Regions from separate parts of the Shewanella sp. Sh95 genome, predicted to be linked through region 1. Evidence: predicted binding sites of a transcription regulator. Region 1 holds the regulator's gene; each other region holds the start of a gene.
The links. The regulator LexA, encoded in region 1, represses DNA repair genes until DNA is damaged. The targets are predictions, from matches to a motif close to TACTGTATNNNNATACAGTA.

Region 1 (2,278 bases):
AAAATAGGATCATCAAGCACTTACGTAACCAAGTAGGGTTCTCGCGCTCAAGCACTGCCGCCTTCATGGTGTCGTCTTCTTTACCCGGAGTACGACCCCAATACAGACTCACAGGCACCAGCTGGATATCTAACTCTGGCTTTTCCTTATGGACGGCCAACAAACGCATAAAACATTCGAGGAATGGCTCATTGCTGGCGCGTTCACCAAATAAGGGCTTACGACCTTCAAGGCATACCACCCGTGGCGCCACAACGCCATTCACCACCAGCGGCTCGTAAGGGCTTGGCAAACCAAGTTTCGTGGTGATCTCGCTTAACGCAGCAATATCACTCAGGGATTCTGTTTTCATTACATAAGCAAGCGGTCTGGAGGCATCCAGATTCAGATCGGCAAAGGGATCCTGTGGCACAACAATAGTGTGCACTAAGTGCTTTTGGATCCAACGTAATGATTTCAACCAAAGAGAGTCTTGTTTAGGCATTATTCTTATGCAATGTAAGTACGTTCATTAGCCCCATAGAATACCAGATTCTAGAGAATATACCCAAACAACCTAAAGATGCAGGATTCAGCTGCTGATTTTAATGACTTAGTAACGCACTTTAGGCGACACCATTTATTGATACCGTGCAAATGGCATTCACCCCATAGATGACGATTACGGTTATTTGCAGATCTAGCTGACCAAGTTAAAAGTGGTTAATACTTGCACTACCAATAATACTGTATATACTAACAGTAACTGTATAGAAAAACAGGAAAGACCATGAGACCGTTGACGCCACGCCAAGCCGAAATTTTAGAGCTGATTAAACGTAATATTGCCGAGACTGGCATGCCACCCACTCGGGCCGAAATTGCCACCCGTTTGGGTTTTAAAAGTGCAAATGCCGCAGAAGAACACCTTAAGGCATTGGCGAAAAAAGGCTGCATCGAGATCATGCCTGGTACTTCCCGCGGGATCCGTCTCCCTGTAGAGGAAGAAGATAACCGCGAAACAGGCTTGCCACTTATCGGCCAAGTGGCAGCGGGTGAACCTATTCTCGCCCAAGAGCATGTCGAACAGTATTACCAAGTCGACCCCAGCATGTTCCACCCTGCTGCCGATTTCCTGCTGCGCGTAAAAGGCGACAGTATGAAGAATATCGGCATCCTTGAGGGTGACCTGCTTGCCGTTCATAAAGTACAACAAGCGCGCAATGGACAAGTTGTTGTTGCTCGCGTTGACGATGATGTAACCGTAAAACGCTTTGAAAAAAAAGGTAATTTAGTCTACCTACATGCCGAGAATGAAGACTATTCACCGATTAAAGTCGATTTGAGTTTCCAAAGTCTAACAATTGAAGGGCTCGCCGTAGGGGTGATCCGCAACGGAGATTGGCTATGAACAAACTATTAGGTAATGCCCCGCGTCACCCCGGTTTATGGCTCGATACGGTTCGAGATACAGAGACCGACTGGCAGCATACATCAATAGTCACTATGCCAACTCAGAGCCAAGGGCGCCAAGAGCTGACACAGCTGAGCAAACAACTTGCCCAACTGAGCCAACAGGGAAGATGGATAGTGCTCATCAACCCACCTAGTATTGGCTACAAGCAGCTATTAGCAAACGCAGGTGTGCGTATGGATCGCGTACTATTGGTTCACGCAAAAGATGAGGTCGAAACCCTTTGGGCGATGGAAAAAGCCTTAACCAGTGGCACATCTAGCGCAGTGATTACTTGGATTAACGCCCTAGATACTCGCGATAATCGTCGCCTACAAATTGTAGCAAAGAGCGCACGTGCAATGGGTATCGTGCTTGAAGGTTCAACGAATGACCAACCTTCTAGCACCAATCTCACACAATCGGCTAAATTTACTCAACCCGCATTTTTCAGCTCTGTTCATTAAAAATTTTTCACACCGTATTTAGCCTTGAAAGCCGCCTCACCTGTGAATGTGAGGCTTTTTTTTGGCAATTTTTCAGACAATTAGAAAAAGAAGTGATCTTGATCAATTTTTAAACAGCAAGTATGTTTGATTTAGGCGCACATGATATATGGCCTGTTTAGGCAGAAATATCGCGTTATTTTCGAATATCGCTCGCCCACAAAAATTGAGAATAATGGATTTATTCAGCAGTATGTGCCAGTGTGGCTAATACCAGCAGTAACAATACTTGATCATAAGTAAGCCGCCAACGCACGTTGAAGTCAGAAACACTTTTTTGGGAACTGAAGAGTTTGCATAGAGTTGAGACTTACTGTGTTGCTCTTCTTTGTAGTTGCTA
Region 2 (2,278 bases), on a different contig from region 1:
TCGTTCCTCTAAATAGGCAAAATGCGCGGGATCGAGTTCGAGTTTACTCAGGTAATGCTGTAATTCTCCCGCGCTCTCTTGTACTTGAATTAGGGCCTCATTCAACATAGTACTCACATTGGTTAATGCGGGATCATAGCTTTGCAAATTTTCAGCAAGGCTTACAGCCTTGTTAAGCAGTGACTCAATATTGCTCTCTTCGCCATCTGTGAGTAAATATAGGCTGGCTTGGCAGCTATCCACCAGTTCAGTGCCATTGGCGAGGCGTTTATGCTCTTGCTCAATGTCCTCAAATTCACCGACCTTGAGGTCGAATTCATCTAGCTCTTCAACTTGATATTGCACCAGCTGTTTTCGGGCAATACGTTCATGCTGTGAGGCTTCTAATTGCTTGAGTTCGGCTTCGATTTGTTTGCAGCGTTGATAGCTTGCTGCCACTGTGTCTATCAGTAGTCTGTGATTGGCGTAGCTGTCGAGCAAGGTGAGTTGATGCTCACTCTTTAGCATAGCATGGTGGGCGTGCTGCCCATGGATACCGACCAGCAATTGCCCGAGTAATTTCAGTTGAGTTAACGGCACAGGATTGCCATTAATGTAGGCGCGTGAGCGGCCATCACTGCCAATAGTTCGACGCAGAATACACTCATCATCAAGTTCGAGATCGTTATCTTCGAGCCAACGTTTGGCAAGGGGAACATCGTGTAGTGAAAATCGAGCACTGACTTCGGTTTTACTTGCACCAGGGCGAACACTACTGGCATCGGCACGATTACCTAGGCACAAACCTAAGGCGTCGATGGCGATGGATTTACCTGCGCCAGTTTCACCAGTAATGCTGGTCATACCGGGACGAAAATCCAGTTCGAGAAAACGGACGATAGCGAAATTATTAATGCTGAGTTGGCAAAGCATAATGAGTTCCTGTCGAATAACTTACCAAATCACTGTATTGATAAACAGTATATACTGATTTTATATACAGTAAAGTGGCTTTGGGTAAATATTCGACACATTGCAATAAGCTAGAGTTTAATCGCTTGTTTATGAATAGGTTTTAACAAGTTGCTCTAAAATAGGTAAGCTAAAAAAAGTCACTATAGTGCCAAATAATATCCCCTGCGCACTGGTTGAGGCTTGGGTGTTATAGCGCTGAGCAAGTAAATAGACGCTGGCCGCCGTAGGTAAGGCACTGAGGATTACACCCATCACTAAGTAATCTCCACTAACACCAACGCTTTTAAGCATGAAGAAAACCAATGCGGGTTGTAGGATTAATTTAAAGAGGTTGATAAGGCTAAGTTCGATAAGATTCGTCAGGCTAAATACCTTGCTATCTTTTTGGTAGCGCATGGCTTTGGCTAATACCATACCAACGGCAAATAAAGCGCAGGGGCTTGAGGTATTGCCAATTTGTTGGATCATCATGGCTACGCCAGAGGGCAGTGTTATCCCCAATGCCGAAATTGCAATGCCGATAAAGCAGCCGATAACGATGGGATTTTTAACCACAGCTAAACACATGATCACTACGGCGTGGTGTTGTCTGTGGGTATTTGTCGTAAGCTCCAGCGAGACCAAGGCCACGGCAAACATAAGCACGGACAATAAACTGGCTATGGCGGCGGCAACTAGGGCGCTTTGTTGTTCAGGAAATATAATCACCAGCAGCGGAATACCAATAAATGCGGTATTGCCAAAGGTGGCATTTAAGGCGCGCACGGCGGCAATTGCATGCTGTTTAGGATTGAAAAGTAAGGATATACCAACACAAATCAGATAAATCATCAGCATGGCGGCGCTATAGCCTGCAATAAATCCCCATTGCAGAATTTCTTGAATCGGTTGCTGCGCCAGTGCAATCAAGAGAATGGCAGGAAACGCAATATAGTAGACATATTGATTGAGCACTTGGTCGGTTTCTACTGGGAGAAAACGCAGTTTTTGTACAAGTGTGCCGAGCAGCATGATCCCGAAGACGGCAAACAGAGGGGTTAAAATGGTCATATCCCTCACTCATCCTTTTGTGTTTTTGCTTTCCCGCAAGAAGACGTTGTGGGTGCGCTAGCAGGGAATAATACCTAGGGTAATTGACGATAATCGGTGTTAGCGCAGTAAACTTATTGGCAAAATAGCATAGGATTAACCTTGGAAGCTATTGCGCTATGGTCGTAGAAATGAATAATTCTACGTTTAAAACACAATGAGTTAGTGCCTTATACCTGTGAGCGGCACTCACGCTAAACGATGGGATTGAACATGGCTGATGATGTTGGCGCTG
Region 3 (2,278 bases), on a different contig from region 1:
GATAAGTTTAGGATGGGCATCTGCAAGCTGTAGAGCGGTATGGATGCCCATCAGTTTTAAACGTTGCGCAATTTTTCGGCCAATGCCCCAAACTTCATCAATGGGAGTGAGCGCCATTAACCGACGTTGGCGTTCTTTATCGCGTAAATCGACAACGCCTTGGGTGGCGGGATACTGTTTTGCTGCATAGTTAGCTAGCTTGGCTAAGGTTTTGCTCGGCCCAATTCCTACGCAGACACTGATCCCTATCCATTGCTGGATCCGCTGACGAATATCCATGGCTAACTGGTTAATATCTTGACATTTATCGAGCCGAGACAAATCCAAAAAAGCCTCATCGATTGAGTAGACTTCAACCCTAGGCACCATCTGCTCAAGTGTGGTCATGACGCGATTTGAAATATCAGCGTAAAGGGCATAGTTGGACGAAAATACCGCCACATTATGGGCGCGGATCATCTCCATCACTTGATAAACCGGCACGGCCATTTTTATGCCTAATTGCTTTGCTTCCGATGAACGCGCGACGACACAACCATCGTTATTTGACAGCACAACGATAGGTTTGCCCTGTAGATCGGGCCGAAACATACGCTCACAGGACGCATAAAAATTATTACAGTCTACGAGGGCGAATAAGTTGGCGGTCATTTGAGTTTTTTCACCACACAAGTCACGACACCGAATAGGTCTAACTCTGACTCGTGGCTGAGTGGAATTGCACTGTAGGCCGGATTACATGGCAATAATTGCACCACAGGACGTAATTGCAATTGCTTTACCGTAAATTCCCCATTGATGGCCGCCACTACAATATCTCCATGGGTGGCTTGTAAGGCTCGGTCAACCACTAATATATCACCAGAGGAAATTCCGGCATCGACCATCGAATCGCCTTGAACTTTGACAAAAAAGGTTGCGGTGGGGTGTTTGATACAAAGCTCATTTAGATCAAGCGATTGCTCAATATAATCATTGGCGGGAGAAGGAAATCCCGCCGCCACCGATGTGCTAAAGAAAGGGTATTGGATTTTTGATTGTTCAGGAGTAACCATGATCATATGCATCTAGATACTGTACATATACACAGTATAAGCTAACTTTAGCACATGTCGAAGGCGTTTATGTCATGTATTTGCTTAAGTAAACAATCACCCTATTGGAGTCTCGTGATCAAGCTGACTGACTTATGTAAGTCAATTTTTTATTGAAGTAACGGCAATAAAAACAAGTATTCACATAAAAACAGAGAATGCTTTTACGGTGCGCAGAATGGATGATGTGGGGCAAATTAAAGGTATTAAGTCGGTGCTGAATGATATGCCGCTTGTGATCATAAAGCCCGCAAAACTGAGGTTTTGCGGGCTTTACTCACAGGTATCAGCCTTAAAAATTATTTCAACGCCTCAGGGACGATGGGGTAGTTATCCCATACACGGCCGTCGCTCATTGAACGTACCAGCTTGATATATTCAGCATGGGTCCAGGCGAGCGGGGTGGCGGAGTTAGTGCCTTGGCCGAGTTGATATTGGTAACGAGTGGCGTTACCCACACCGTCCCATGCTTGTTCGGGGAGCATTAGACCCGCGTTGGCGAAGGTTTCCATCCCTTGCACATAGGTATTGATAAGTTGCTGCTTGGTTTGCTGTGCGTGAGCACCGCTTAGCTCTCCCTTGGCGCTGGCAAGGGCCAATTCAAAATGCCCACGCTCGCCAGTAAAGAAGGGCCAGACGCGGCCGCGTTGGTTGTCGCTATTACTGCCCGATTCGGCGTAGTTTGCGCCGGTTATAGTGTCTTCACCGTAGCCATCGTTACCGTAACGTCTAAAGCCTGGAACGCTGCTGCCATCCTTTGCCATAAAGTTGTATTTGAGGCGTAAATTGTCCTCAAGCTCGGTATTATCCACCAGCGCTAGGCTTTGATTAATCAGCTTATCGGTGGCGCCACGCACGCCATAGCGCACCAGTTCTAAAAAGCCGCCATCGAGGATCTGACGTTGATCTAATCCCGCACGGCCATTATTGGCGGCGAGTTGCTCGGCGCTGTTTGGCTCACCGTTGGGGCTTAATCGCAGATAATAAGGCGCCTTAATACCTTGGCTATCCGTGAGCAAACCTTGGGTCGTCACTAAGTGTTTTTCAAGTTGTTGATTAAGCGTTTTAGCGGTCGCGAGATAACGTTGACTGGCATCGCTGTCGTTTACTGCCTTGGCAATATCACTCGCGGCCACTAAGCCTGCGATCACTGCGGCCGTGGTGGAGGGCGAATAACCTGCCTG

Region 2: recN (DNA repair protein RecN) is a predicted target of LexA. The motif match lies at 943-962, and genes of this name have one in related genera.
Region 3: umuD (translesion error-prone DNA polymerase V autoproteolytic subunit) is a predicted target of LexA. The motif match lies at 1,073-1,092, and genes of this name have one in related genera.

What each region holds. Positions count from the first base shown of each region.
Region 1 covers NZ_LGYY01000045.1:50,329-52,606, reverse strand. The annotation lists gene plsB (glycerol-3-phosphate 1-O-acyltransferase PlsB) at 1-484, opposite strand, end outside; gene lexA (transcriptional repressor LexA) at 770-1,390, shown strand; gene AEA42_RS03745 (SulA-like leucine-rich domain-containing protein) at 1,387-1,899, shown strand.
Region 2 covers NZ_LGYY01000263.1:36,771-39,048, reverse strand. The annotation lists gene recN (DNA repair protein RecN) at 1-912, opposite strand, end outside; gene AEA42_RS19395 (AEC family transporter) at 1,042-2,004, opposite strand; gene lldR (LysR family transcriptional regulator LldR) at 2,257-2,278, shown strand, end outside.
Region 3 covers NZ_LGYY01000221.1:3,248-5,525, forward strand. The annotation lists gene umuC (translesion error-prone DNA polymerase V subunit UmuC) at 1-651, opposite strand, end outside; gene umuD (translesion error-prone DNA polymerase V autoproteolytic subunit) at 648-1,055, opposite strand; gene AEA42_RS16395 (glucan 1,4-alpha-glucosidase) at 1,394-2,278, opposite strand, start outside.